Regions from separate parts of the Kitasatospora sp. NPDC015121 genome, predicted to be linked through region 2. Evidence: riboswitches for the same ligand, from Rfam matches in the RefSeq annotation. Region 2 holds a riboswitch; the other holds the start of a gene.
The links. Region 2 has a riboswitch for S-adenosylmethionine ahead of thrC (threonine synthase). Riboswitches for the same ligand answer to the same signal wherever they lie in the genome.

Region 1: another riboswitch for S-adenosylmethionine. It lies ahead of ACZ3J7_RS02160 (aminotransferase class V-fold PLP-dependent enzyme); the one in region 2 lies ahead of thrC (threonine synthase).

Annotation. Positions count from the first base shown of each region.
Region 1 is NZ_JBVHEH010000002.1:31,925-46,349, reverse strand. It holds gene ACZ3J7_RS02180 (NYN domain-containing protein) at 1-1,389, opposite strand, end outside; gene ACZ3J7_RS02175 (hypothetical protein) at 1,571-1,837, opposite strand; gene ACZ3J7_RS02170 (rhomboid family intramembrane serine protease) at 1,987-2,790, shown strand; gene ACZ3J7_RS02165 (Lrp/AsnC ligand binding domain-containing protein) at 2,787-3,068, shown strand; gene ACZ3J7_RS02160 (aminotransferase class V-fold PLP-dependent enzyme) at 3,071-4,432, opposite strand; SAM riboswitch class IV at 4,480-4,597, opposite strand; gene trpD (anthranilate phosphoribosyltransferase) at 4,835-5,914, opposite strand; gene ACZ3J7_RS02150 (response regulator) at 6,047-6,472, opposite strand; gene ctaE (aa3-type cytochrome oxidase subunit III) at 6,778-7,398, shown strand; gene qcrC (cytochrome bc1 complex diheme cytochrome c subunit) at 7,490-8,311, shown strand; gene qcrA (cytochrome bc1 complex Rieske iron-sulfur subunit) at 8,320-9,375, shown strand; gene qcrB (cytochrome bc1 complex cytochrome b subunit) at 9,372-11,030, shown strand; gene ACZ3J7_RS02125 (GntR family transcriptional regulator) at 11,139-11,507, shown strand; gene ACZ3J7_RS02120 (amidohydrolase) at 11,577-13,184, opposite strand; gene ACZ3J7_RS02115 (TetR/AcrR family transcriptional regulator) at 13,195-13,842, opposite strand; gene ACZ3J7_RS02110 (purine-cytosine permease family protein) at 13,952-14,425, shown strand, end outside.
Region 2 is NZ_JBVHEH010000017.1:105,318-119,742, forward strand. It holds gene ACZ3J7_RS25635 (HD domain-containing protein) at 1-337, shown strand, start outside; gene ACZ3J7_RS25640 (hypothetical protein) at 453-812, opposite strand; gene groL (chaperonin GroEL) at 1,058-2,680, opposite strand; gene ACZ3J7_RS25650 (cold-shock protein) at 2,993-3,199, opposite strand; gene ACZ3J7_RS25655 (MoaD/ThiS family protein) at 3,786-4,064, opposite strand; gene thrC (threonine synthase) at 4,109-5,389, opposite strand; SAM riboswitch class I at 5,407-5,534, opposite strand; gene ACZ3J7_RS25665 (glucosyl-3-phosphoglycerate synthase) at 5,672-6,670, shown strand; gene ACZ3J7_RS25670 (alpha,alpha-trehalose-phosphate synthase (UDP-forming)) at 6,756-8,222, shown strand; gene otsB (trehalose-phosphatase) at 8,299-9,147, opposite strand; gene ACZ3J7_RS25680 (DUF3263 domain-containing protein) at 9,204-9,431, opposite strand; gene ACZ3J7_RS25685 (extracellular solute-binding protein) at 9,457-10,719, opposite strand; gene ACZ3J7_RS25690 (DeoR/GlpR family DNA-binding transcription regulator) at 10,949-11,737, opposite strand; gene ACZ3J7_RS25695 (SIS domain-containing protein) at 11,922-12,866, shown strand; gene ACZ3J7_RS25700 (ROK family protein) at 13,015-13,947, shown strand; gene nagA (N-acetylglucosamine-6-phosphate deacetylase) at 13,944-14,425, shown strand, end outside.

The DNA of each region.
Region 1 (14,425 bases), on a different contig from region 2:
CCGCGCCCCGGCCTTGCGCACCCCGTCCGCGACCTCCTTGTCCGCGGAGACCACCACCACCGGCCGGCCCTGCGGCTCGGCCCGCACCAGCCGGCGGATCAGCTCGTCCGCGGTCTCCCCGGTGCGGCTGAACCGCACCCGGACCCCGCGCGGCGGCGCCATGATCACCGGCACGTCCAGGTCCTGGCCGTCGAAGACGCAGGTCACCTCGGCCTGGGTGCGCTGGGCCAGCATCGCCAGGCCGCCCAGCAGCCGCATCCGCTGCTGCTCCAGCGGCAGTTGGGGGTAGCCGGACTTGGTCACGTTGTAGCCGTCCACCACCAGGTGGACCTGCGGGATCGCCAGCAGCTGGTCCAGCAGCGCCGGGTCGTCCTCGGCCAGGCCGCGCCGGGCCACGTCGTGCGGCGAGGCCGAGCCGGGCTCGACCGCCTCCACCAGGTCGGCCGGGCGCAGCGCGGTGACCGGCAGCGCCAGTTCGCGCTGGAGGCCCTGGGCGGACTGCAGCACGGTGTCCAGCAGCAGGCGCAGCCGCATGTCCTCGACGCTGCGGCCCTCCCGGACGGTGCGCCGGCCGCTCTCCACCGCGGCCTCCAGCTCGGCGACCCGGTGCCGCAGCCGCCGGGCCTCGCCCTCGGCCGCGCTGCGCTCGGCGGCCGAGGCGGTCCGGGCGGCCTCCAGCTCCCCGGCCAGCCGGCGGCTCTCGGCCTGCGCCCGGCGGGTGTCGGCCTCCAGCGAGCGGACCTTCTTGCGCAGCGACTCCGCCTCCCTGCGGACGCCCTCGGTCTCGGCCCGCTGCCGGTCCAGCTCGGCCCGGGCGGCCGTCCTGGCCTCGGCCAGCTCCTCCTGGAGCTTCTCGGCCAGCCGGGCGGCCTCGGCGGCGGCGCCCTCGGCGTCGGCCCGCTCGGCCTCCTCGCCGGCCTCCTCGACCAGCCGGGCCCAGCCGGCCGGCCGGACCAGGTAGGCGGCGGCCGCCACGTCCATCGGGTCGGCGGCCGCCGGGACGGTGCCCGACTCCAGCGCCTGCACCAGGTCGGGTTGGCCGAGCCGCAGCCGCTCGGCTATCCGGACCCGGAACGCCGGGTCCGACTCCAGCGCGGCGGCCAGCGCGGTCGCCGCGTACTTGGCCCGCCGGGCCGGGGTGAACTTGGCGTACGGGCGCAGCGAGGCGGGCAGTTCGCCCGGCACGATGCCGCCGAGCGCGTCCGAGGCGATGCCGACCACCCGCCGGCGCACGCCCTCGGGCAGCGGGCGCCCGGCCGTCTCCGCGCCGCCGGCCGACCGCTCGGGGCCGGCCTCGGTGCCGTCCGGCTGCTCGGCGCCGTTCGGCTCCGGGGCCGGGGCGGGCGCGGTCCCGTCCGTGCCCGCGGGCGCGTTCGCTGCCTCCGCCACTGTCCTCGGCTCCGATCCTGGTCCCGGGCGGTTCCCGGCCCGGCGGGTGCCGGGCGGGGCGTTGGTCTCCGCCGCTGCTGCCAATTGTCCCGTCTACCGTGCCGCACCGACAGCACCCCACCGACGAGTCCGCCCCGCGCCCCGTCCGGGCGGACGGGGGCGCGGGGCGGTGGGTGCTGCGTCAGCCCTGCGCGGCGTCGCCCTCCGCGGCCTCCTCGGCACCGGGGCGGGCCACCAGCTCGACCTGGTCGACGGCGTTGCACCAGCGGCAGCGCACCGACTCGATGGTCTCGGACAGCACCTGGGTCTCCTCGACCTTGGACTCACCGGAGAGGTCGAAGTGCAGGAAGTCGGTCACCCGGGACGAACGGGTGACGTCGAAGCGGGTCAGGTTGCCGCACAGGGTGCAGCGCCAGCGGGTCTCGGCGGTCGGCGCGGCAATGCTCATCAGTGGTCCCTCTCGGCTGGTCCCGGTTCCGGGCCTCCAGCCTATTGCCTGCCGGCGGGCCGACGGATCACCGGTCCACAGCCCGGACGCTCACCCGGCCGGAGCAGCGCCCGGTGTCGCGGCCGCGCCCCCGAGGAATGCTGACCGGCATGGTGCTCTCCGCCCCCGCCCGGGCCGGCTCGCCGGCGGCCGAGCGGGCCGTCCGCACCCCGGTCGCCACGTACCTGCTGGTCGCGCTGGCCGCGCTGGTCATGCTGCTCGGCCCGGCCGGCCCGAACCCGGTGCACGGCAGCGGCGACGCCCGGGCCTGCGCGGAGCAGCGCTACGAGCACCGCTGGGGCGCCGTCCCAGCCGAGTTGCTGGGCGGCCGCCCCCTGACGGCCGCCCAGCTGTCGGTGCTCCCCCCGGCGGCACCCGGCTGCGTGCTTCCGGCCACTCCCGGCAAGATCCCCGAACTCTCGGTGCTGACGGCGCTGTTCGTCCACGCGGGCTGGCTGCACCTGATCGGCAACCTGCTGTTCCTGTTCGTCTTCGGCCCGGCCGTGGAGGCCCGGCTCGGCCGGTTCCGCTACCTGGCCGGCTACCTGGCGGTCGGCTGCCTGGCCACCTACGGCTACGCGCTGGCCGAGGCCGGCACCCCCGACGCGGTGCGGGCGCTGGTCGGCGCGTCCGGCGCGATCTCCGGCGTGCTGGGCGCGTTCCTCCGGCTGCACCCGCGGGCCCGGGTGACCACCCTGGTGCCGCTGCTGCTGTTCCTCCCGCTGCGCTTCCCGGCCTGGCTGGTGCTCGGCCTGTGGTTCGCCCTGCAGTTCTGGTCGGTCACCTCCGGCGGGGACGGGGTGGCCTACCTGGTGCACGTGATCGGCTTCGTGGCGGGCTGGCTGCTCGCCTGGGCCGGCCGTCCGGCGGGCGATACCCTGGGCGGACCTTCTCGAACGGGAGTTGCCCAGTGATCACCGCGATCGTCCTCATCAACACCGACGTCGACCGGATCCCCGAGATCGCCGAGGCGATCGCCGCCATCGAGGGCGTCAGCGAGGTCTACTCCGTCACGGGCACCTACGACCTGGTCGCGATGGTCCGGGTGCGGGGCCACGAGGACCTGGCCGAGGTCATCCCCGGCCGCCTCAACAAGGTCCCGGGCGTCACCAACACCGAGACCCACATCGCCTTCCGCACCTACTCCCAGCACGACCTGGAGGCCGCGTTCTCGCTCGGCCTCGACGGCTGAGCTCAGCGCTGCCGGGTGTCGGCGACGCAGCGGCCGCCCTCGCTGCGGTAGGCCCACTTCGCACCGTCGCTGACCAGCTCCCGGACGGCGGTCAGGAACCGGTCCAGGTGCTCGACGGGGGTCCCGGCGCCGAAGCTGACCCGGATCGCGTTCAGGCTGCGCTCGCCGGGCAGCGACGGCTCCGGCGCCCCGCACTCGCTGGGAGCGGCCTCCTCCCCGCCCAGCAGGGTCCGCACCAGCGGGTGCGCGCAGAACAGGCCGTCCCGGACGCCGATGCCGTACTCGGCGGACAGCGCGGCCGAGAAGTGCGAGCTGTTCCAGCCGCGCACCACGAACGACACCACGCCGACCCGGTCCGAGCCCTCGCCGAACAGGTTGAGCACCCGCACCTCGGGGATCCCGGCCAGGCCCTCGGTCAGCTTCGCCACCAGCGCCCGCTCCCGGGCCTCCAGCGCCTCGAAGCCCGCCTCGTCCAGCGCCCGGCAGGCCGAGGCGATCGCGTACGCGCCGATCACGTTCGGCGAACCGGCCTCGTGCCGCGCCGGGCCGGTGTGCCACTCGACCGCGACCGAACCGTCCAGCTCCCGGGCCACCGTCCGGCTCGCCCCGCCGCCGGCCAGGTACGGCTCGGCCGCGTCCAGCCAGTCGGAGCGGCCCGCCAGCACGCCGGCGCCGAACGGCGCGTAGAGCTTGTGGCCGGAGAACGCCACCCAGTCGACGCCCGACTCCCGCACCGAGACCCGGTGGTGGGGCGCCAGCTGGGCCGCGTCCAGCACCACCCGGGCGCCGTACCGGTGCGCGACCTCGGTCAGCTCCTTGACCGGCCACAGCTCGCCGGTGACGTTCGACGCCCCGGTGACGCAGAACAGCTTCGGGCCCTCGGACGCGCCCAGCAGCGCCTCCTCCAGCGCGGCCACCGCCTCGGCGTGCGAACGCGGCGCCCGCAGGTAGCGGACCGTCAGGCCCTCGCGCCGCCACGGCAGCAGCGAGGCATGGTGCTCGGTCTCGAACGCGAACACCTCGGTCCCGGCCGGAACGGCCCCCGCCAGCAGGTTCAGCGAGTCGGTGGTCGCCCGGGTGAACACCACCTGGTCGCCCTCCCGCAGGTCGAGGAAGTCGGCGACGGTCCGCCGGCTCTGCTCGAACAGGTCGGTCGACAGCTGCGAGAGGTAGCCGGCCCCGCGGTGCACCGACCCGTAGTACGGCGCGTACGCCGCCACGTCGTCCCACACCCGCTTCAGCGCCGGGGCGCTCGCCGCGTAGTCCAGCGCCGCGTACCCGACCTTCTCGCCGGAGGCCAGCGGAACCTCGACGTCCGCGCCCAGCACCGCCAGCGGCTCGCAGATCTCGGTGGAAACAGACATGGGTGCACTCCTCCAGGGGTCAGGACCCCGGAAGTGCACCCGCCGGAAGTCCGCGCTTGCCACGCGGACTTGTCGCCGCGCAGCCCGGTCCTCACCCAGGGCACCCCGCCACGGACGGAGGGTTGCCGGACAGCGAGCTGGGGCTTCGCGCTGTCACTCATGACCTGGCGAAAACACTACACGAGACCACCCCGGTCTCAACACCCGTCCACATCCCGAGACCCCCGCCAGGGGCCCGGGGAACGGCGGCCCGTGCTGCTGGGGGCCGGAGCCCACCGGCACGTCCGTGCTGCTGCGTGCCGTTGAAGACAGGAACCCGAAACGACGGAACGCCGCCGGCCCCTGGACCTCCAGCAGCCACGAGCCCGCCGTTCCCCGGGCCCCCGAAGGTGCGACCCGCCCTCAGACCGTCGCCTGGGTGGCTCCGGCCCAGCGCTTCAGCAGCTCCCCCGCCGCCCCCGAGTCGATCGCCGCCGCCGCCCGCACCATCGCCGCCGCGATCTGCTCGGTGAGCGGCGCGTCGCCCAGCTCCAGCGCGACCAGCGCGGCCGCGCCGTTGAGCAGGACGGCGTCCCGCACCGGCCCCGGCTCGCCGTTCAGCACCCGGCGCGCGACGTCCGCGTTGTACTCGGGGTCGGCGCCCCGCAGCGCCTCGATGCCGACCAGCTCGATGCCGACCTCGCGCGGGTCGAAGGCGACCTCCGTCACCTCGCCGCCGCGGATCACCCAGACGTGCGACGTGGTGGTGATCGTCAGCTCGTCGAGGCCGTCGTCGCCCCGGAAGACCAGGCCCTGCGCGCCGCGCCGGGCCAGCACGCCGGCGATCAGCCCGGCCAGCCGGGTGTCGAAGCAGCCGATGGCGTGCGAGGTGACCTTCGCCGGGTTGGTGAGCGGGCCGAGGATGTTGAAGACCGTGGGGACGGCCAGCTCGGCGCGCGCCTGGGCGGTGTGCCGCATCGACGGGTGGAACTTGGCGGCGAAGCAGAAGGTCAGGCCGACCTCCTCGGCGACCTCGGCGACCCGCTCGGCGGAGAGTTCCAGGTTGATGCCGAGCCGTCCGAGCACGTCCGAGGAGCCGGAGGCGGAGGAGGAGGCCCGGTTGCCGTGCTTGACGACCTTCGCGCCGGCCGCGGCCGCGACCACCGCGGACATGGTGGAGATGTTGACGGTCTTGGCGCGGTCGCCGCCGGTGCCGACGATGTCGACGGCCGGGCCGGGGATCTCCAGCGGCAGGGCGTGCGCGTACATCGTCTCGACCAGGCCGGCGATCTCCTCGACCGTCTCGCCCTTGCCGCGCATCGCCACCAGGAAGCCGGCCACCTGCACGGGGCTGGCCTCGCCGCTCATGATCCGGTCCATCGCCCAGGCGGTGTCGGCCTGGCCGAGGTCGTTCCCCGCCAGCAGCGAGCTCAACAGGTCGGGCCAGGTGCGGACCACCTGCGCGGGGTCGCTACCGCCGTTCGCAGGGTGTGCGTTCACCATGGCTGACTCCAGCTCTCGTCTCGTCCCGGGAGGGGTTCGGGCGTCAGCCTATCGAGCGAGCGGGGACGGCCGCCCGGAGTTGCCGTCCCCTTCTCTCCAGGTGAGACGCGCCGGTGAGACGGCGGCCCGGGCTCAGCGCCCGGCGGGGGCGCGCCGGGCCAGCCGGGCCCGCAGCAGCGCGGTCGCGGCGTCGGCCAGCGCGACCGGGTCGACGGGGTGCGAGATCGCGGCGTCGGCCCGGCTCCAGGCGGCGAGCCAGGAGTCCTGCGGGCGGCCGATCACGACCAGGACCGGCGGGCAGCCGTAGATCTCGTCCTTGAGCTGCCGGGTCAGGCCGAGCCCGCCGACGGGGGCGGCCTCGCCGTCCAGCACGCAGAGGTCGACGCCGCCCTTCTCCAGGGCGCGCAGCACCGCGGGCGCGGTGGCGCACTCCAGGTACTCGACGGCGGGGACGTCCGCGGCGGGGCGCCGGCCGAGGGCCAGGGTCACCTGCTCACGGGTGTTGCGGTCGTCGCTGTAGACGAGAACGGTGAGCGTCTCGTCGGAGTGCTGCGCCATGGCCCCTGCTTCCTGGTGCTCGTCCTCTTATATGTGTGCCCATGCCGGGCGGCCCCGACCGAACGGCCCAGTGTGACCCGGGCCACGTCCTTGGACGGATGCTACTCCCGCGCACCCGTCCTGCGGAGGCCCCGACGCGATCTCGCTCAAGCCGCCGCGCCCTGGACTCACCCCACCGGCCCATCGGGGTCACCCGCTCCGAACAACCGTCAGAAAACGGACGGTGCGCGAGGCGGGCATACCTCACGCACCGGACACTCCGAGGGAGACCCCCCGGCGTGAAGACGGAATAAGGGACCGACATAATGTCCGTCGTGGCGACAGCAACAGCAACAGAAACCGGACACGCGCACGGAGCGGTCAACAGGCCGAACCTGGTCAGCGTCGGAACCATTGTCTGGCTGAGCTCGGAGCTGATGTTCTTCGCGGCCCTGTTCGCGATGTACTTCACCCTCCGCTCGGTCAAGGGCACCGAGTTCTGGCACGAGAAGGCCCACGCCCTCAACGTGCCGTTCTCCTCGGTCAACACCACGATCCTGGTGCTCTCCTCGCTCACCTGCCAGCTCGGCGTCTTCGCCGCCGAGCGCGGTGACGTGAAGAAGCTGCGCTCGTGGTTCACGATCACCTTCGTGATGGGCGCCATCTTCATCGGCGGCCAGATCTACGAGTACACCGAGCTGGTCAAGAAGGACGGCCTCTCGCTGTCCTCCGACCCGTACGGCACGGTGTTCTACCTGACCACCGGCTTCCACGGACTCCACGTGACGGGTGGTCTGATCGCCTTCCTGCTGGTCCTCGGACGGACCTACGCGGCGCGGCGCTTCACCCACGAGCAGGCCACCGCGGCGATCGTGGTGTCGTACTACTGGCACTTCGTCGACGTCGTGTGGATCGGCCTGTTCGCGACCATCTACCTGATCAAGTAACAGCCGCCCCGCCCCTGACCCGGCGTCACCTGGACGCGTGGGAGTCGGGGGCAGGCTGCTGCCGACCAGATCCTGACACCGGGGTTATTCCGTGAAAAAGCTCTCCGCACGACGGCGCCACCCACTGGCGGCGGTCGTCGTTCTACTTCTCGCCCTGGCGGCCACCGGGGGGCTGTACGCCGCTTTCGCGCCTGCCGGGAAGGCGCAGGCCGACAGCTCGGCGCAGTCGCTCGCCATCGACGAGGGCAAGAAGCTCTTCGCCGTGGGCTGCTCCTCCTGCCACGGCCTGAACGGCCAGGGCACCTCCGACGGCCCGTCGCTGGTCGGCGTCGGCTCGGCCGCGGTCGACTTCCAGGTCGGCACCGGTCGCATGCCGGCCCAGCAGCCGGGCGCCCAGGTCCCGCGCAAGAAGGTCATCTACACCCAGGCCGAGACCGACCAGCTGGCCGCCTTCGTGGCCTCGCTCGGCCCCGGCCCGGTCACTCCGGACAGCAAGCAGTACGAGCCCTCCAGCGACCCGGTGACCAACGCCGAGCAGGTGGCCAAGGGCGGCGAGCTGTTCCGCACGAACTGCGCCCAGTGCCACAACTTCAACGGCAAGGGCGGCGCGCTGACCAACGGCAAGTACGCCCCGTCGCTGGAGGGCGTGGACTCGAAGCACATCTACGAGGCCATGCAGACCGGCCCGCAGAACATGCCGTCCTTCCCCGACACCACCATGCCGGAGGAGCAGAAGCGCGAGATCGTCGCGTTCGTCCGCAGCACGAACGAGGAGCCCAACCCCGGTGGTCTCACCCTGGGCAGCCTCGGTCCGGTGACCGAGGGCCTGTTCGGCTGGATCTTCGGTCTCGGCACGCTGATCCTGGTCGCGATCTGGGTCGCCGCCCACACCACCAAGGCCAAGAAGTCATGAGCCACGACATGTCAGAGAACCTGCCGGAGGCGCACGGCGCCTCCTACGGCACGGCCGTCGCCGCCCACGGCGACCCGTTCGCCGACCCGGGCCTGCCGGCCCACGAACCGCGTCGGACCGACATCGACGAGCGGGCCGCCAAGCGGGCCGAGCGCCAGGTGTCGCTGATGTTCGTGGTGTCGATGCTGGCGACCGTCGGTTTCATCGCGTCCTACGCGGCGATCGATGCCGACAAGATCGTCTACATCTTCCCGCTGGGCCACGTCAGCGCCCTCAACTTCGCCCTGGGCATGACCCTCGGCGTGGCGCTGTTCTGCATCGGCGCGGGCGCGGTCCACTGGGCCCGCACCCTGATGTCGGACCACGAGCTGCCGGCCGAGCGCCACGCGATCGAGGCCGACGACGAGGTCCGCAACGACGTCATCGAGCAGTTCAGGACCGGCGCCGCGGAGTCCGGCTTCGGCCGTCGCAAGCTGATCCGCAACACCCTGTTCGGCTCGCTGGCCCTGGTGCCGCTGTCCGGCGTGGTGCTGCTGCGCGACCTCGGTCCGCTGCCGGAGAAGAAGCTCCTGCACACCGGCTGGGTCGAGGCCGAGCCGACCAAGCCGATCCGCCTGGTCAACATGAACACCGACCAGCCGATGAAGGCCGAGGACATCGTCCAGGGCTCGCTCACCTTCGCGAAGCCCGAGGGCCTGGAGGAGTCCGACGAGGACTTCCAGCAGCAGATCGCCAAGGACGCCCTGATGCTGGTCCGGATCGCGCCGGAGAACATCAAGGACGCCGCGTCCCGGGACAAGGGCTTCGAGGGCATCCTCGCCTACTCGAAGATCTGCACCCACGTCGGCTGCCCGATCTCGCTGTACGAGCAGCAGACCCACCACGCGCTCTGCCCCTGCCACCAGTCGACCTTCGACCTGGCGGACGGCGCTCGCGTCATCTTCGGCCCGGCCGGCCACCCGCTGCCGCAGCTGAAGATCACCACCGATGAGCAGGGCTTCCTGGTCGCCACCGGCGACTTCGACGAGCCCGTCGGCCCGAGCTACTGGGAGCGTCCGCGATGAGTTCCGCAAGCGGCACCAACAGTGCCCCCAAGCCGGCCAGCACCCGTGCGAAGCCGGCCAACAAGGCCGAGGCGGCGGCCGACTGGGTCGACGGCCGGCTGGGGATCTACTCGTTGGCCAAGGCCAACCTGCGCAAGATCTTCCCGGACCACTGGTCCTTCATGCTCGGCGAGATCTGCCTCTACAGCTTCATCATCATCATCCTCACGGGTGTGTACCTGACGCTGTTCTTCACCCCGAGCATGGGCGAGACCGTCTACCACGGTTCGTACCTGCCGCTGAACGGCATCCGGATGTCGGAGGCCTACGCCTCGACGCTGAACATCAGCTTCGAGATCCGCGGCGGCCTGCTGATCCGCCAGATCCACCACTGGGCCGCGCTGGTCTTCGTCGCCGCGATGCTCGTGCACATGATGCGCGTGTTCTTCACCGGCGCGTTCCGCAAGCCCCGTGAGATCAACTGGGTCTTCGGCTTCCTGCTGCTGGTGCTGGGCATGTTCGACGGCTTCTTCGGCTACTCGCTGCCGGACGACCTGCTGTCGGGCACCGGCATCCGCTTCATGGAGGGCGCGATCCTGGCGGTGCCGATCGTCGGCACCTACATCCAGATGTTCCTGTTCGGCGGCGAGTTCCCCGGGCACGACATCATCCCGCGCTTCTTCACCATCCACGTGCTGCTCATCCCGGGCATCATGCTGGGCCTGCTGGTCGCGCACCTGATCCTGGTCTTCTATCACAAGCACACCCAGTGGGCGGGCCCGGGCAAGACCGAGAAGAACGTCGTCGGCATGCCGCTGATGCCGGTCTACATGGCCAAGGCCGGTGGCTTCTTCTTCCTGGTCTTCGGCATCATCGCCGCGATCTCCGCGATCGCGACGATCAACCCGATCTGGTCGGTCGGCCCGTACCGTCCGGACCAGGTGTCCACCGACGCCCAGCCCGACTGGTACATGGGCTTCTCCGAGGGCCTGATCCGCATCATGCCGGGCTGGGAGATCTCGGTCTGGGGCGGTCACACGCTGAACCTCGGCGTGATGGTCCCGCTGGCGGTCTTCCCGCTGGTCCTGGTCGCGATCGCGGTCTGGCCGTTCATCGAGTCCTGGGTCACCGGCGACAAGCGCGAGCACCACATCCTGGACCGCCCGCGCAACGCCCCGGTCCGCACCGCGTTCGGCGCGGCCTGGATCTCGCTGTACCTGATCCTGCTGGTCGGTGGTGGCAACGACCTGTTCGCCACCCACCTGCACCTGTCGATCAACACGATCACCTACGCGGTCCGCGTCGGCTTCTTCGTGGTGCCGGTCCTCACCTTCATCGTCACCAAGCGCTGGTGCCTCGGCCTCCAGCGCCGCGACAAGGACAAGGTGCTGCACGGGCGCGAGTCCGGCATCATCAAGCGCCTGCCGCACGGCGAGTTCATCGAGGTCCACACCCCGCTGGCGCAGAAGGACCTGCACACCCTCACCGCCCACGAGCAGCCCCAGCCGCTGGAGCTGCCCGCCGAGACGGACGAGAACGGCGTGGCCCGCAAGGCCGGCGTGGTCGCCAAGACCCGGGTGAAGCTCTCCGAGGGCTTCTACGGCGAGGGCAACCAGATCGCCAAGCCGACCACCGAGGAGTACCACGAGATCACCAGCGGCCACGGCCACCACTGATCCCGTGTAGCTGTCACGCCACGTCAGAACCCCCCACCGGCTCCGGCCGGTGGGGGGTTCTGGCTTTCCCGGCGGGGCCGGGTGCTGACGCCCTGTTATGTTGGCCGAGTGCACGTGGCGATCGATCACCAGTCCCCCACCCCGCCCTACGAGCAGGTCCGCTCGCAGATCGCGGCCCTGGCCCGTACGGGTGAACTCCCGGTCGGCCTGAAGCTCCCCACCGTCCGCGCCCTGGCCGAGCGGCTGGGCCTGGCCGCGAACACGGTGGCCCGGGCCTACCGCGAGCTGGAGGCCGACGGGGTGGTGGAGACCCGCGGCCGGGCCGGGACGACCGTGGCCCCGACCGGCGACACCGCGCACCGCCTCGCCGCCGGCGCGGCCGCCGAGTACGCGGAGCGGGCCGTCCGGCTGGGCCTGTCCCACGACGAGGCGCTGGCCGCCGTCGCCACCGCGCTCCGGACCGCGTACCCCGGCTGAGACGGCGCGACGACCGGCCCCCGCCGGGCGGGGGCCGGTCGTCGCGGGCCGGTCGTCGCGGGCCGGGGGTCAGACCGCCCGGTGGGTGACCTCGCCGTCGAGCACCGTCAGCAGCACGGGCAGCCGGGCCAGTTCGGTGTCGGGAGTGGTCAGCGGGTCCCCGGCCAGCACCGTCAGGTCGGCCCGCCGGCCGACCGCGAGCCGGCCTGCGGTGGCCTCCTCGCCCGCCGCCCAGGCCGGGGCGAGGGTGTAGCCGGCCAGCGCCTGCAACGGAGTGAGGGCCTGGCCGGGCAGGTGCGGGGGCTGGGCGAGGTCGCGGCTGGGGCGGCGGTGCCGGGCCCCGGCCATCACGCCGAGCGGTTCGAACGGGGCGATCGGCCAGTCCGAACCGAGCACCACCCGGGCGCCGGCCTCGACCAGGTCGCGGCAGCGGAAGGCCCGGTTGGCGCGCTCCTCGCCGAGCCGGCGGGACCAGTTGTCGGTGTGGTCGGCCCGGGTGTAGTCGGTGCAGTGGGTGGGCTGCATCGAGGCGGTGACGCCCAGCGCGGCGAACCGGGCGACGGTGTCGTCGGGGACCGTCTCGACGTGCTCGACCCGGTGCCGGGCGCCCGGGCCGTGCGCGGCGACGGCCGCGGCGACCGCGTCCAGCACGTGCCGGACGGCGGCGTCGCCGATCGCGTGGGTGGCGGTGGGCACCCCGGCCCGGTGCAGTTCGGCGATCACCCGGGTGTACGCGGCGGGGTCGGGCCAGAACGCGCCGGTGGACTCGCCGTGCCGGTCGGGGTGCTCCAGCCAGGCGGTGCCGTTGTCGACGGTGCCGTCCATGAACAGCTTGGCCCCGGCGACCCGCCAGCGCCGCCCGCCCTCGCCCTGCCGCCGGACCAGTTCGGCCAGCTCGGCCGGGCCCGCGCCGGGCTGCACCCAGGGGGCGATCCGCAGCCGCAGCGGGAGCTGTCCGCGCTCCTCCAGGGCGGCGTACACGGCCAGGCTGTCGCCGTTGGCGTCCATCGCGTGGCCGCCGGTGAGGCCCGCCGCGGCCATCCGCCGCAGCACCCCGGCGACGGCCCGGCAGAGTTCCTCGAAGCCCGGCCGGGGGGCGACCGCCTCGACGAGTTCGCAGGCGGCGTCCTCCAGCAGCAGGCCGGTGGGGCGGCCGGCGGCGTCGCAGACCACCTCGGCCGAGCCCTGCTCGAAGCGGCGCGGGCCGTCGATCCCGGCGAGCTCCAGGGCCCGGTGGCTGACCAGCATGGAGTGCGCGTCGAACAGGTCGATCGCGGCGGGGATCCCGTCCAGCACCGGGCCGAGGGCGGCCGCGGTGACCGGCTGGTCGCCGAACGCGTTGGGGTCCAGGCCCCAGCCGCGCAGCCACTGCCCGTCCTTCAACCCGCGCCGGGCCGCCGCCAGTTCGGCCCGCAGGCCGGGCAGGTCGGTGCAGCCGGAGAGGTCCGTCCCGGCGGTGCGCTCGGCGCCCGAGACGGGGTGCAGGTGGCCGTCCACCAGGCCGGGGACGACCACCGCGCCGTCCAGGTCGAGCACCTCGGCGCCGCTCCCCCGTCCGGCGTCCGGCCCGAGCCCGGTGATCCGGCCGCCGCTCAGCGCGAGCGCGTCGTGCGGCAGGAAGGCCCCGCTGCCGGGGTCGAGCAGCCGGGCGTTGGTCAGGACGAGGTCGGGGTGCACGGGGGGCTCCTCAGCGGTGGTGCGGTGGGTGCGGGGTGCCGAGCGCCCCGGCCGGGAGGCCGAGTTCGCGTTCGGCGAGGGCGTGCGCCATCCCGGTGACCGCCCCGGGTCGGCCGGTGCGGTCGGTGTTGGCGTGCGCCCCCAGGCCGTCCAGGACGACCAGGAGCTGGATCGCGGTGACGTGCGGGTCGGGGGTGCGGAACTCCCCGGACGCGACGCCGGCCTCCAGCAGTGCCGTCAGCCCGTCCCGCCAGCGCTCCTCCTGCCGGCCGACCCGCTCCCGCAGGGCGGGCCGGAACCGGCTGAGGTGGCGGGCGTTCAGCCACAGCCGGCTCAGCTCGTCGTAGCGCGGCCCCTCGGTGCGTCCGAGGAAGCGGGCCAGGCGCCGGACCGCCGGGAGGGCGGCGTCGGCGTCGGGCAGCAGCTCGGCGAGCTCGCCGGACGCGGCGGCGCCGAAGGCCTCGGCGACCAGTTCCTCGGCGACCGGGAAGTAGTGGCTGATCAGTCCGGGGCGGACGGCCAGCTCCTCGGCGACCCGCCGCATCGTGATGCACTCCAGGCCCTCGGCGAGGGCGATCCGGGCCGCGGTGGCCACGATCTCCGCCCGCCTGGCCTCGGGGTTCTTGCGCACCCGTTTCGGCTGGACGCTTGACGACATGCCCCGCACGCTATTGGATGTGCGACCAATAGACAAGCCGCCTGCCGCGCCTGCCGCTCCCGCACCGCCGGCCGCACCGGCACCCGCACTCGAAACCTCGGAGGACTCCATGGAATCCACGATTCCAGACCCCCACACGGAGCTCCCCACGCACCCGCCCGCGGCCCCCGACCGGGCCGGCCGGATCGAGGCCCACGGCATCGACCACATCCCCGACGCCGAGCGCCACGGCCGCCCCCGCGACCTGTTCGCCGTCTGGGCCGCCCCCAACGTCAGCTACCTCAACCTGGTGGTCGGCGGCACCCTGGTGCTGATCGGCCTCGACCTGTGGCAGTCGCTGGCCGTCATCGTGGCCGGCAACCTGTTCTGGGCCGGCGTCGGCCTGCTCGCCGTCAGCGGCCCGGCCGCGGGCGCCCCCAGCGAGGTCATCATGCGGGCCATGTTCGGCGTCCGCGGCAACCGGGTGAACGTCGCCGTCACCGGCTGGCTGGTCTCGGTCTGCTACCTCGCCCTCAACTGGGCCGCCGCCTCGCTCGCCGCGTTCGGCCTCGCCGAACGGGCCGGCCTCACCCCCGGCACCCCG
Region 2 (14,425 bases):
GGCCGGCCTGCCAGAACCGCTCGTCCACGAGGTCGACCGTCTGGTCCGGCTCACCGTCACCCACCACCCCGCCCCCGGCGACCGCAACGGCGAGGTGCTCTGCGACGCCGACCTGGCGGTCCTCGGCGCCCGGCCCGAGGCGTACGCCGCGTACGCCGCCGCAGTCCGCGACGAGTACTCCTTCGTCCCCCCGGACGCCTTCCGCGCGGGGCGCGCCGAGGTCCTGCGCCAACTCCTCGCGCTGCCCGCGCTCTACCGCACCCCCGAGGCGCACGCGCGCTACGACGCCCGGGCCCGCGCCAACATGCACGCCGAACTGGCCGAACTGGAGGGCTGAGCGGGAGGGCCAGCCGCACGCCTCCCGCACCCGCCGGCCCGGCCGCCGTCAGCCCGTCAGCCGGTCAGCCGGTCCGGCGGTCCGGCGGTCCGGCGGTCAGCCGAACCGGCGGGGGTCACGCCAGCTCCCCGACCCGCGCCACCACCACGCCGCGCTTCCCGCACACCCAGTGCGGGTCCGCCCCCAGCTCCGGCTCCACCCCCAGCGCGTGCGGGTCGTCCTCCTCCTCGGCGCACGCGGTGCACAGCGGCCACCGCCCGTACGACTCCAGCAGCGCGTCCTGCACGTCCTGCGCGATCAACCCCAGCACGAACTCGCACCCCGCCGGCCACTGCTCCAGCCACCACCGCCGGTGCGTGACGGCGTCCTCCACCAACGACACGATCGCCGCCTCGGCGACGTCGCGGGCGGTCAGGTCGGCGAGGATCAGCGCCCGCGCGTTGTGCAGGGCGGCTTCGATGTCGGAACTGGCCATCCGCCCATTGTCCCGCACTCCGCTACGGCAGCGGGAGGCCCGTCGTCTCCGGCCCGAGGTCGAACGGCGCCGGCAGCGCGACGGCGTCCGTCACGGGCGGGTCCGGGACGTCCGGCTCCTCCGGCGCCCCGGTCCGCGTCCCGAGCGTCCCACGAGGGGTGGGGCCGGCGAGAACGCCGTGAGGGCGGCCTCCCGAAGGAGGCCGCCCTCACGAGCGAACGCGTGGAACGCCGGATCCCGGAGGATCAGAAGTCCATGTCACCGCCCGGCATGCCGCCACCGGCGGCCGCGGCGGCCTTCTCCGGCTTGTCGGCGATGACGGCCTCGGTGGTGAGGAACAGCGCCGCGATGGAGGCGGCGTTCTGCAGGGCGGAGCGGGTGACCTTGGCCGGGTCGATGATGCCGGAGGCGACCAGGTCGACGTACTCGTTGGTCGCGGCGTTCAGGCCGTGGCCGGCGGGCAGGTTGCGGACCTTCTCGACCACGACGCCGCCCTCGAGGCCGGCGTTGGTCGCGATCTGCTTGATCGGGGCCTCCAGGGCCACGCGGACGATGTTGGCACCGGTGGCCTCGTCGCCCTCCAGCTCCAGCTTCTCGAACGCGACACCGGCCTGCAGCAGGGCGACGCCACCACCGGCGACGATGCCCTCCTCGACGGCGGCCTTGGCGTTGCGCACCGCGTCCTCGATGCGGTGCTTGCGCTCCTTGAGCTCGACCTCGGTGGCCGCGCCGGCCTTGATGACGGCCACGCCGCCGGCCAGCTTGGCGAGGCGCTCCTGGAGCTTCTCGCGGTCGTAGTCCGAGTCGGAGTTCTCGATCTCGGCGCGGATCTGGTTGACCCGGCCGGCGACCTGGTCGCTGTCGCCGCCGCCGTCGACGATGGTGGTCTCGTCCTTGGTGATGACGACCTTGCGGGCGGTGCCGAGCAGGTCCAGGCCCGCGTTCTCGAGCTTGAGGCCGACCTCCTCGGAGATCACGGTGCCGCCGGTCAGGATGGCGATGTCGCCGAGCATGGCCTTGCGGCGGTCGCCGAAGCCCGGGGCCTTGACGGCGACGGACTTGAAGGTGCCGCGGATCTTGTTCACGACCAGGGTCGAGAGGGCCTCGCCCTCGACGTCCTCGGCGATGATGACGAGCGGCTTGCCGCTCTGCATGACCTTCTCCAGCAGCGGGAGGAGGTCCTTGACCGAGGAGATCTTGGAGTTGGCGATGAGGATGTACGGGTCCTCGAAGCTCGCCTCCATGCGCTCCAGGTCGGTGGCGAAGTAGGCGGAGATGTAGCCCTTGTCGAAGCGCATGCCCTCGGTGAGCTCGAGCTCCAGGCCGAAGGTGTTGCTCTCCTCGACGGTGATGACGCCTTCCTTGCCGACCTTGTCCATGGCCTCGGCGATGAGCTCGCCGATCTGGGTGTCGGCGGCCGAGATGGAGGCGGTGGAGGCGATCTGCTCCTTGGTCTCCACGTCCTTGGCCTGGGCCAGCAGCTGGTCGGAGACGGCGGCGACGGCCTTCTCGATGCCGCGCTTGAGGGCCATCGGGTTGGCGCCGGCGGCGACGTTGCGCAGACCCTCGCGGACGAGCGCCTGGGCGAGCACGGTGGCGGTGGTGGTGCCGTCACCCGCGACGTCGTCGGTCTTCTTGGCGACCTCCTTGACCAGCTCGGCGCCGATCTTCTCGTACGGGTCCTCGAGCTCGATCTCCTTGGCGATGGAGACACCGTCGTTGGTGATCGTGGGGGCGCCCCACTTCTTCTCCAGGACGACGTTGCGACCCTTGGGGCCGAGCGTGACCTTCACGGCGTCGGCAAGCTGGTTCATGCCACGCTCAAGGCCGCGGCGGGCTTCCTCGTCAAAGGCGATGATCTTGGCCATCAGAAGTGGTCCTCCGGGACACGGTCGACTGCTCGGACCAAGGGGTGCCCGCGACGGACGGCCCAGGAGAGCGGGGGTCCCTTCCCCTACCGCTTCCGGGGCCTCACCGGCCCGGTCCGTTTGTCACTCTCACACTGTGAGTGCTAACGCCAATGATTAGCACTCTCGGGTGTCGAGTGCAAGCCCATCGGGCCCCGCACCGCCCCGCGCGCGGGCGGGTCCGCGACGCCCCGGGGAAGCCGACGGGCCCGCCCCGGACGCCGTTGGCGTCGGGACGGGCCCGCGGTTCGGTGCGTGCGGTCTACCGGGCCCTCAGGCGCCGGCGGCCCGGACCATGTCGGCCTGCGGACCCTTCTGACCCTGCGAGATCTCGAACTCGACCCGCTGGCCCTCTTCCAGGGTGCGGTAGCCGTCCATCTGGATCGCGCTGTAGTGGACGAACACGTCCGCTCCACCGTCGACCGCGATGAAGCCGTAGCCCTTCTCGGCGTTGAACCACTTGACGGTGCCCTGAGCCATTGCGAACTCCCCTTGTGCTGTGCTGGCCCTTCAGAGATCCGCGGGACGCGGACCCGGAGGTCTGGAAGGCCGGCCTGGGGACTCCCCCCCGTACGGCGCAGCCTCTGTCGCGGCTGAATGTATCCGGATATGCGCCCTCTGCAACAGGCCCAATTTCCGGGGAAAGTCCGTGCCGGGCCAGGGATATGACGGGGCGAAAGGAGCATCCGCCGACAATTGCCACGGGACATAACGGACGCGTCGCCGCAAAACGCCGGAACAATTCTGACGGCGGCCCGACAGAACGGGCGGCGGTCCGTCCGGCACGCGTCTCGGCGCACGGACGAAGGCGGGGCGGACGGGGATCCTGCACGGGCGGGGCGCGGTGCGGAAAACGAGGATTCAACCGGGCCGGGGAGGGGAACGGCCTCGTCCGGCACTCTACTCCTTCCGCTCCGGAGGAATTCCGGCGGCCCACCCGGTGGAAAACCGCAGGTAAACGGGCCGTCGGCCGGGGCGCGCGAATGACCCCCGGTACGCGCGAGGCCGCCGTCCGGGTCGGAAATTGAATTCCGAACCAAACGGCGGCCGCGGGAATGCGGGCCGGTCAGCAGCCGCCGGCCACCGCCGGAATGATCGACACCGAGGCGCCGTCCTTGATCTCGGTCTCCAGGCCCTCGGCGAAGCGCACGTCGTCGTCGTTCACGTACACGTTGACGAAGCGGCGCAGCTTGCCGGTGTCGTCCAGCAGGCGGGCGGCGATGCCGGCGTGGTTCGCCTCCAGGTCCGCGATCACGGCGGACAGGGTGGCGCCCTCGGCGGTCACCTCGGCGGCGCCGCCGGTGTAGGTGCGCAGGATGGTCGGGATGCGGACGTTGGCGCTCATGGGCTGCTCCTCGGGCGTGGCGTGGGGCGTGGGGCGTGGGGGTGTCAGGCGGTGGCGAGACCGGCGGCGCGGAAGGACTCCAGCGTCGGGCGGATCACGGCGGTCATGCCGGCGTCGGCGACCGCGTCGAGGGTCTTCAGGCCGTCGCCGGTGTTGATCGCGACGGTCTCCTTGGACGGGTCCAGCTGGCCCGTCTCGACCAGCTTCTTCAGCACGCCGACGGTGACGCCGCCCGCGGTCTCGGCGAAGACGCCCTCGGTGCGGGCGAGCAGCTTGATCGCCTCCACCACCTCGGCGTCGGTGACGTCCTCGACCGCGCCGCCGGTGCGGCGGGCGATGTCCAGCACGTACGGGCCGTCGGCCGGGTTGCCGATCGCCAGCGACTTGGCGATGGTGTCCGGCTTGACCGGCTTGATCACGTCGCGGCCGGCCTTGAAGGCGGCGGAGACCGGGGAGCAGCCCTCGGCCTGGGCGCCGAAGATCTTGTACGGCTTGTCCTCGACCAGGCCGAGCTTGATCAGCTCCTGCAGGCCCTTGTCGATCTTGGTGAGCTGGGAGCCGGAGGCGATCGGGATGACGATCTGGTCGGGCAGCCGCCAGCCGAGCTGCTCGCAGATCTCGAACGCCAGGGTCTTCGAACCCTCGCCGTAGTACGGGCGCAGGTTGACGTTCACGAAGCCCCAGCCCTCGCCGGCCGGGTCGCCGATCAGCTCGGAGCAGAAGCGGTTCACGTCGTCGTAGTTGCCGTCGATGCCGACCAGCTCGCCGCCGTAGACGCCGGCCATCACGACCTTGCCCTGCTCCAGGTCGTGCGGGATGAACACGCAGGACTTGAAGCCGGCCCGGGCGGCCGCGGCGCCCACCGCGCCGGCCAGGTTGCCGGTGGAGGAGCAGGAGAGCGTGGTGAAGTCGAAGGCGCGGGCGGCCTCGATCGCGCAGGCCACCACCCGGTCCTTGAAGGAGTGGGTCGGGTTGCCCGAGTCGTCCTTGACGTACAGCTGGCCGGTGAAGCCCAGCTCGCGGCCCAGGTTGTCGGCCTTGACCAGCGGGGTCCAGCCCGGGTTCAGGTTCGGCTTGCCGGCCACGTCGGCGGGGACGGGCAGCAGCGGGGCGTAGCGCCAGATCGACGCCGGGCCGGCCTCGATCCGCTTGCGCAGCTCCTCGGCGTCGTAGCCCGTGTAGTCGTAGGCGATCTCCAGCGGGCCGAAGCACTCCAGACAGGCGAAGCTCGGACCGAGCGGGAAGCGGGTGCCGCACTCGCGACAGGACAGCGCGGTGGCGGGACCGAGGTCGACGGCGGTGGGTGCGGCGGTGTCAACAGCCATGGTGGCGAGGCCCTTTCTCCTCATCTTCCCCGGAGCGCGGTCGCGTCCGGGACGGAATTGGCACCTGTCCCGCCGGGCCTGCTGGCCGTGCGGGAGGGTTGCCGGGACTTCAACGGGCCGTTCCCTCAGTCCCTCTGGATGAGCTCTGTGAAGTTGTGGTCGTACGCTGCGAGCGACCCCCGCGTGCGAAGGCACGATCGCAATACGAAGACTGTATCCGAAGGCCGGAGCGGACCCACCCCGCGTCCGACACCCGAGACGGACCGAGACAGGGAGCGAGACTTGCCGGAGCAGCCAGAGCCCGGGGTACTGCCGGAGGTCGCCGACTGGCTGCGCCGCCGCTCGTGGACGGCCGCCGACCGCCCGCTCGACCTGCTGCTCGCCGCCAAGCGCGCGGCCGGCCCGGCGGGCACGGTCAGCGTGGTGCTGCCCGCGCTGGACGAGGAGTCCACCGTCGGCGCGATCGTCACCGCGATCCGCACCGAGCTGGTCGAACGCGTCCCGCTGGTGGACGAACTGCTGGTGGTCGACTCCGGCTCGCGGGACGGCACCGCCGCCGCCGCGACCGCCGCCGGCGCCCGGGTGGTGCACCGCGACGCGATCCTGCCCCGGCTGCCCGCCGAACCCGGCAAGGGCGAGGTGCTGTGGCGCTCGCTGCTCGCCACCAGCGGCGCGATCGTCTGCTTCGTCGACGCCGACCTGCGCGAGTTCGACCCGGCCTTCGTCTCCGGCATCATCGGCCCGCTGCTCACCGACCCCGCCCTGCAGCTGGTCAAGGCCATGTACGACCGCCCCTTCGAGGACGGGGGCGCCGTCGTCCCGGCCGGCGGCGGCCGGGTCACCGAACTCGTCGCCCGCCCGCTGCTCAGCCTGCACTGGCCGCAGCTGGCCGGCTTCGTCCAGCCGCTCGGCGGCGAGTACGCGGCCCGCCGCGGCCTGCTGGAACGGCTGCCCTTCCCGACCGGCTACGGCGTCGAGCTCGGCCTGCTGGTCGACGCCCTCGAACTGGCCGGCCTGGACGCGCTGGCCCAGGTCGACGTCGGCGTCCGGCACCACCGCCACCAGGACGGCCAGGCCCTCGGCCGGATGGCCGCCACCATCTACCGCACCGCCCTGGAACGCCTGGACCGCGCCCACCGGCTCAAGGCCGACCCCGACCTGGTCCGGCCCCTGCTCACCCAGTACACCCGCACCGCCGACGGTTTCACCCCCCGCACCCACCCCGTCCCGGCCACCGAGCGCCCCCCGATGACCACCGTCCCGGAGTACCGCGACCGCTGACCCCCGCCGGGCGACCCCCACTGTTCACCCGTCCCCGGCCGCGCCGAGTGGTTTGGTCAGGTGATCGCACGGCAAGGTTGGCTGTATGGCCGATCACGCGTCCGAACGCTCCCAGCAGTCCGGAGCCGCCCCGATCCTGGTGGCCTCCAACCGCGGCCCGGTGTCCTTCCGCACGGAGGACGACGGTTCGCTGACCCTCCGCAGAGGCGGCGGCGGCCTGGTATCCGGGCTGTCCGCGATCGACGACCCGAACGCGGTGTGGGTCTGCGCCGCGCTCTCCGACGCCGACCGCACCGCCGCCCGGCAGGCCCCCGACGGCCGGCTCGACCTGGCCGGTCACGACGTCGGCGGACAGGCCGTCCGGATGCTGGACATCGATCCGGAGACCTTCGCCCGCGCCTACAACGGCGTCGCCAACTCGACCCTCTGGTTCGTCCACCACCTGCTCTACCAGACACCCGTGCAGCCCGCCTTCGACGCCGACTTCCGCGCCGAGTGGGCCGCCTACCTCGCCTACAACACCGCCTTCGCCGAGGCGCTGGCCGCCGAGGCCGCCCCCGGCGCGGCCGTGCTGGTGCAGGACTACCACCTGTCGCTGGCCCCCGCGCTGCTCCGCGGGCTCCGCCCGGACCTGCGGATCGGCCACTTCTCGCACACCCCGTGGGCGCCGCCCGACTACTACCGGCTGCTGCCCGACGACGTCGCCGCCGCCGTCCTGGAGGGCATCCTCGGCGCCGACCGGGCCGCCTTCCTGACCCGCCGCTGGGCGCTCGCCTTCGCCGACTGCTGCGCGGCCGTCCTCGGTGCCGACGTCGACCGCGAGGCGCTGACCGTCACCCACGCCGGCCGCACCACCCGGCTCGGCGTGCACGGCCTCGGCGCGGACGCCGACTTCCTGCGCGAGCGCGCCCACCGGCCCGACGTCGACGAACGCCTCGCCGCCCTGCGCGCGGCCGTCGGCGACCGGCGCACCGTCGTCCGGGTCGACCGCACCGAGCTCAGCAAGAACATCGTCCGCGGCCTGCTCGCCTACCGGCACCTGCTGCGCACCCGCCCCGAGTGGCTCGGCAACGTCGTCCACGTCGCCTTCGCCTACCCCTCGCGCACCGACCTCGCCGAGTACCGCGACTACACCGCCGAAGTGCGGCGGATCGCCGAGGAGATCAACGCCGAGTTCGGCACCGACGACTGGCAGCCGCTGATCCTGCACGTCGACGACGACTTCCCGCGCTCCCTCGCCGCGTACCGGCTCGCCGACGTCGCCCTGGTCAACCCGATCCGCGACGGCATGAACCTGGTCGCCAAGGAGGTCCCGGTGGTCTCCGACCGGGGCTGCGCGCTCGTGCTGTCCCGCGAGGCCGGCGCCCACGCGGAGCTCGGCGAGGACGCGATCACCGTCAACCCGTACGACGTCATCGCCACCGCCGACGCGCTCGCCGAGGCCCTCGCCATGCCGTCCGCCGAACGCGCCGACCGCTCCAAGCGGCTCGCCGCCGCGGCCACCGCCCTGCCGCCCCAGCAGTGGTTCCTGGACCAGCTCGACGCGCTCTGAGAACGCGCCACCGGGGGCGCGGGGAGGTATCCCCGCGCCCCCGGTGGCGCGTCCGTCCGGCCCTCGGGCGGTCCGCTCAGCCCGTGAGCAGTTCGGCCAGCCCGTTCAGCACGTCCACGACCCCGGCCGGACCCGCCACCACCAGGTCCGCCCGCTCGGCGAGCGCGGCGACCGGCGGTTCGCCGGTGACCGGCCCGCTGCAGACCAGCACGCCGGGTCGGCCGTCCGCCCGGCGGGCGTCGACCTCCGCGTAGGCGGCCAGGTCGCCGAGGTCGTCGCCGGCGAAGAGCACCGGCCCGGCGTCCCGTTCCGCCAGGAAGCCGCGGAGGGCGACGCCCTTGTCGACGCCGGGCGGCCGCAGTTCGAGGACCATCCGGCCGGGTTCGACGACCAGCCCGTGCCGCCGCGCCAGCTCGTCGAGCGGGCCGCGCAGGTGCTCCAGCAGCGCGTCCGGTTCGGGGGCGCGCCGGGTGTGGACGGCCAGGGCGCGTTCCTTGTCCTCGGTGAAGGTGCCCTCGGGCACGCCCAGCTCGCGCAGCAGCGCGGGCAGTTCGGCGCGGACGGCGGCGACCCCGGGCGGCGGCGGGGCGGCGGTGACGGCGTTGCTCGCCGCGTCCCAGCGCTCGGCGCCGTAGTGGCCCAGGACGGTGAGGTGCTCCAGGCCGGGGGCGCCGGCGAAGCCGCCGTACGCGGCGGCGGTCGCGGCGGGCCGACCGGTGACCACCACGACCGCGCCGACCAGCGGGGCGAGCGCACCGAGGGCCGGGACGACCCCCGGGTGGGCGCGGGCCCGCTCGGGGTCGGCGACGATCGGGGCGAGCGTGCCGTCGAAGTCGAGTCCCACGACGGCCGACTTCGGGTCGGCGAGCAGGCCCGCCAGTCCGGTCCGCCCCGCCTGGGTCGTGATCTGTTCGGCGATTCCCATGGCGTCGACGCTACCGGCCGCCGGGCGGTGGTGGGCGGTGATCGGCGCGACACTCCTCAGCGGGCGTCGCGCCGCTGCTGGCGCACCCGGCGCAGCCGGTTGACCAGGACCGGGGCGTGGGCGAGCGCCTCGGCCCGGTCCAGCAGGGCGTTGAGCACCTGGTAGTAGCGGGTGGCGGAGATGCCGAGCTCCTGCCGGATCGCCTGCTCCTTGGCGCCGGCGGTCCGCCAGCCGCGGGCCTCCAGCTCCAGCACCGCCCGGTCGCGTTCGGTCAGTTCGGCCATGCCCCCAGGCTATGCCCCTCCGCCGTCAGCCCTGGCGGCTCTTGGACGCCTCCGCCGCCGCGGCGGTCTGCAGCTCGCCGAGCACCTGGTCGCCGCCGGCCTTCACGGCTCCGCCCATCTTCTGCTTGATCAGGCTGCTGACCTTGTCCCAGGAGGGTTCGCCGTACGGGTAGAAGTCGGCGGTGGGCAGGTTCTGCAGGAACTGCGCGAGGTCCTGGTGCGCGGGGTTGGCGGACATGTCGTCGAGGGTGTCCTGGGTGACCGGCAGCATGTTGTACTGCTCGTCGAAGGCCAGGGTGTTCTTCTTGGTGAGCGTGAAGTTGAGGAACTTCTTGATCTCCGCCCGGTGCCCGTTCGCCTTGAAGGCCATCAGCCAGTCGGCCACGCCGAAGGTGACCTCCTTGACGTCCTTGGCCCGGCGCGGGATGGGCGCGGTCCCGTACTGGACGCCGGCCGCGGCCGCCGACTTGAGCAGCGCGGGGTGGCCGTTGAGCATCGCGACCTGGCCCTTGGCGAAGGCGTTGAAGGCGTCCTTGCGGTTGACCTTGCCGGGGTCGTCGTAGGTCAGGCCCTTGTCGACCAGGTTGGTGCGCAGCCACTTGAAGGTGTCGCGGTTGGCCTGGCTGTCGATGGTGTAGTTGCCGACGCTGTCGGAGATCTCGCCGCCGCCGCTCATCGCCCAGATCATCGACTCGGCCTGGGCCTCCTCGGGGCCGAGCGGCAGCGCGTACGGGGTGACGCCGGGGACCTTGGCCTTGATCAGGTCGGCGTCCTTGCGCAGCTCCTCCCAGGTGGTGGGCGGGGCGGTGATGCCGGCCTTGTCGAAGACGGTCTTGTTGTAGACGAACACCCGGCTGGAGGAGATGAACGGGATGCCGTACTGGCTGCCGAGCACCTGCCCGGCGCGGTTGAAGGAGTTCAGCAGGTTGGCCTGGGTCTCCATCGAGAGCACGTCGCCGACGGGGTAGAGGCGGTCGGCGGCGACCTGGTCGGCGAAGCCGCCGGTCTGCACGATGTCGGGGGTCTTGCCCTTGGCGATCAGCTCGGCGATCCGCTTGTCGATGTCGTCCCAGCTGACCACCTCCACGTGCACCTTGATGCCGGAGTTGGCGGCCTCGAAGTCCCTGGCGACCTTGTTCCAGTAGACGCCGCTGCTGCTGGCCTCGTCGGTGCCGTAGTCGGCGGCGACCAGGTTGAGCGTCACCCCGCCCCCGCCGGAGAGGACGCCGCAGCCGGACGCCAGCAGGCATCCGACGAGGGAGAGAGGGATCAGCGCTGATCGCTTCAAGGGGGACCGCCTTCGGGAGGGTGACAGCGGCGACCCTGGCAGTTACCCACAGCAGTGGTCCAGACCTCTAGGGACGGAAGTTATCGAAGTGTCAGATCCTGTTGCGCCACGCGCAACGTGGACTGCACAACCGTCCGGTAATCGGACAACTTCGTCCCCGATCCGCCCCTCCCGTCCCCTGCGCCCCGTCCCGCACGCACGCCCGCGTCCGCACCCGCCCCGCACCCGCTCACGCGGTCAGCACGGTCACCCCGGCGTCGGCGAAGGCGGCGGCCAGCCCGTCCGGCACCCGGTCGTCGGTGACCAGGGTGTCGACCGCCTCCAGGCCGCAGATCCGGGCGAAGGCCCGGTGGCCCAGTTTGGACGAGTCGGCGGCCACCACCACCCGCCGGGCCCGCTCGGCGAGCAGCCGGTTGACCGCCGCCTCGCCCTCGTGGTGGGCGGTCGCGCCGTGCCCGGCGTCGAACCCGTCCACGCCCAGCACCGCGGTGTCCAGGGCGAGTTCGCCGAGCACCTGGGCGGCCAGCGGGCCGATCAGCTCGTACGACTGGGGGCGGGCGACGCCGCCGGTGACCACGATCTTGACCTGCGGACGGACGGCCAGCTCGTTGGCGATGTTCAGCGCGTTGGTGACCACGGTGAGGCCCTGGCCGCTCTCGGGGTGCTCGGCCAGGTCGGGCCGGACGGCCAGCGCCCGGGCCACCTCGGTGGTGGTGGTGCCGCCGTTGAGGCCGACCACCTCGCCGGGGGCGACCAGGCCGGCCACCAGCGCGCCGATCCGCTGCTTGGCGTCGGCGTGCCGGGCGGTCTTGTAGCGCAGCGGCAGGTCGTAGGAGACGCCGTGCGCCACCGCGCCGCCGCGGGTGCGGGTGAGCACCTGCTGGCGGGCCAGCTGGTCGAGGTCGCGGCGGATGGTCGCGGCCGAGACCTCCAGCGCCTCGGCGGCCTCCTCGACCTCCAGCTTGCCGTGCTCGGCCAGCAGTTCCAGCAGCGCGTTCCACCGCTCGTACCTGGACACCGTCCCTGCTCCTCCCGCGCTCGCCCCGCGCGCCCCGCGCCCGGTCGGGACAGCTTCGCACACCCGGGCCCAGCCCCCCTCATTGCGCAATCATGCTCGAAACAGCTATAAATCAATCAGCTTTGCGCACGGCGGGCAGCCGCTCCCGTGCGCGGTCCCCGGGCAGCCGAAGGAGTCCGCACCCATGCCGCACCCGTCCCCGACCGACACCCCGACCGGTTCGCTGACCGGCGAGGAGATCGCCACCCAGCCCGAGAACTGGCGCACCGCCGCCGCGCTGGCGGCGAGCGGCCCGGCCGGCCTGCCGCGCCGGGGCGAGCGGGTGGCCGTGGTCGGCTGCGGCACCTCCTGGTTCGTGGCGCAGGCGTACGCCGCGCTGCGCGAGGCCGGCGGCCACGGCGAGACCGACGCCTTCGCGGCCTCCGAGTTCCCGTCCGGCCGCCGCTACGACCGGGTGCTGGCGATCACCCGCTCCGGGACCACCACCGAGGTGCTGCGACTGCTGGACGGCACCGACCTGCCGACCACCGCGGTCACCGCCTGCGTCGACCAGCCGGTGGCCGCGGCCGCCGGCCACCTGGTCGACCTGGGCTTCGCCGACGAGCGCTCGGTGGTGCAGACCCGCTTCGCCACCACCGTCCTCGCCCTGCTCCGCGCCCACCTGGAGCTGGAGGAGGCCCTGCCGGCCGGGGTCGGCACCGTCGCCGCCGCCGCCGCGGACGCCGAGCGGGCGGTCGCCTGGCGGGTGCCGGACGAGCTGGTGGCGCTGGAGCAGCTCTCCTTCCTCGGTGCGGGCTGGACCAACGGCCTGGCCCAGGAGGCGGGGCTGAAGATGCGCGAGGCCGCGCTCGCCTGGACCGAGGCCTACCCGGCGATGGAGTACCGGCACGGCCCGATCTCGATCACCGCCCCGGGCCGGGCCGCCTGGATGTTCGGCGAGCTGCCGGCCGGCCTGGCCGACGAGGTCGCCGCGGTCGGCGGCCGGCTGGTGGCCGACTCCGGCGCCGGCGGCCTCGACCCGCTGGCCGACCTGGTCCGGGTGCACCGGCTGGCGGTCGCGCTGGCGGAGCACCGCGGCCTGGACCCGGACGCGCCGCGCAACCTGACCCGGTCGATCGTGCTCGGCTGACCCCCCGTCACCCGGCACGGCCGGTAACGGCTTCGCCACCCAAACCGCCCAGGAGGCTGCAAAGAGCGATAAACCTCACCTCTCAGGACCAGACCAATCGAGCAACTGGACTAGACCTCTTAGACCCGGCCAAGGGAAACTGTCCCCCGTGAAGCACGTCATCGCACTCGATGTAGGCGGCACCGGCATGAAAGCCGCGCTGGTCGCCCAGGACGGCTCGGTGCTCTTCGAAGCACGCCGACCGACCGGGCGGGAGCACGGCCCCGACGCCGTCGTCGCCACCATCCTCGACTTCGCCGACGACCTGGCGCGGGAGGGCCGCGCCCGGTTCGGCGCCGCCCCCCTCGCGGCGGGCGTCGCCGTGCCGGGAACGATCGACGAGAAGAACGGGATCGCGGTCTTCTCCGCCAACCTCGGCTGGCGGGACCTCCCGATGCGCAAGCTGCTCGGCGAGCGCCTCGGCGGCATCCCGGTCGCCCTGGGCCACGACGTCCGCTCCGGCGGCCTGGCCGAGGGCCGGGTCGGCGCCGGACGGGGGGTCGGGCGCTTCCTGTTCATCGCGCTGGGCACCGGCATCGCCGGCGCGATCGGCATCAACGGGGTCATCGAGGCGGGCGCGCACGGCTACGGCGGCGAGATCGGCCACGTGGTGGTCCGCCCCGGCGGCCCGCAGTGCGGCTGCGGCGCCCGCGGCTGCCTGGAGACGCTGGCCTCGGCCTCCGCGGTCTCCCGGGCCTGGGCCGGAGCCAGCGGCGACCCGGAGGCCGACGCCGCCGCCTGCGCGAGCGCCGTCGACGCCGGCGACCCGAGGGCCCTGGCGGTCTGGCAGGACGCGGTGGACGCGCTCGCCGACGGCATCGTGCTGGCGCAGAGCCTGCTCGACCCGTCCACGGTGATCGTCGGCGGCGGGCTGGCCGAGGCGGGTGACACGCTCTTCACGCCGCTGCGCGCCGCGGTGACCGAGCGGCTGACCTTCCAGATGCCCCCGGAGGTCGTTCCGGCCATGCTCAAAGACACCGCCGCGTCCCTGGGCGCCGGCTTGCTCGCCTGGGATCTGCTCTCCATGGAGGTGACCGCGTGACCGCGGACCGTACAGCACTGGCCGGAGCCCGACTGGTCCTGCCCGGCGGGGTGATCGACGCCGGCCGGCTCTCCGTGCGGGGCACCCGCATCGCGGGCCTCGGCGGCGAGAACGAGCCGAGCGACCTCGACCTGACCGGGTACACCGTCGTCCCCGGCTTCGTCGACCTGCACGTGCACGGCGGCGGCGGCGCCTCGTACGCCTCCGGCATCGCCGAGGAGGCGCTCACCGCCGCCCGCACGCACCTGGAGCACGGCACCACCACCACGATGGCGTCCACCGTCACCGGCGAGATCGACGAGGTCTGCCGCCAGGCGGCGGTGCTCTCCGAGCTGGTCGAGGACGGCGTGCTGGCCGGCATCCACTTCGAGGGCCCGTTCATCTCGCACAACCGGTGCGGCGCCCACCGCCCCGACCTGCTGCGCGACCCGGACCCGGCGCTGGTGCGCAAGCTCGCCGACGCGGGCCGCGGCCACGC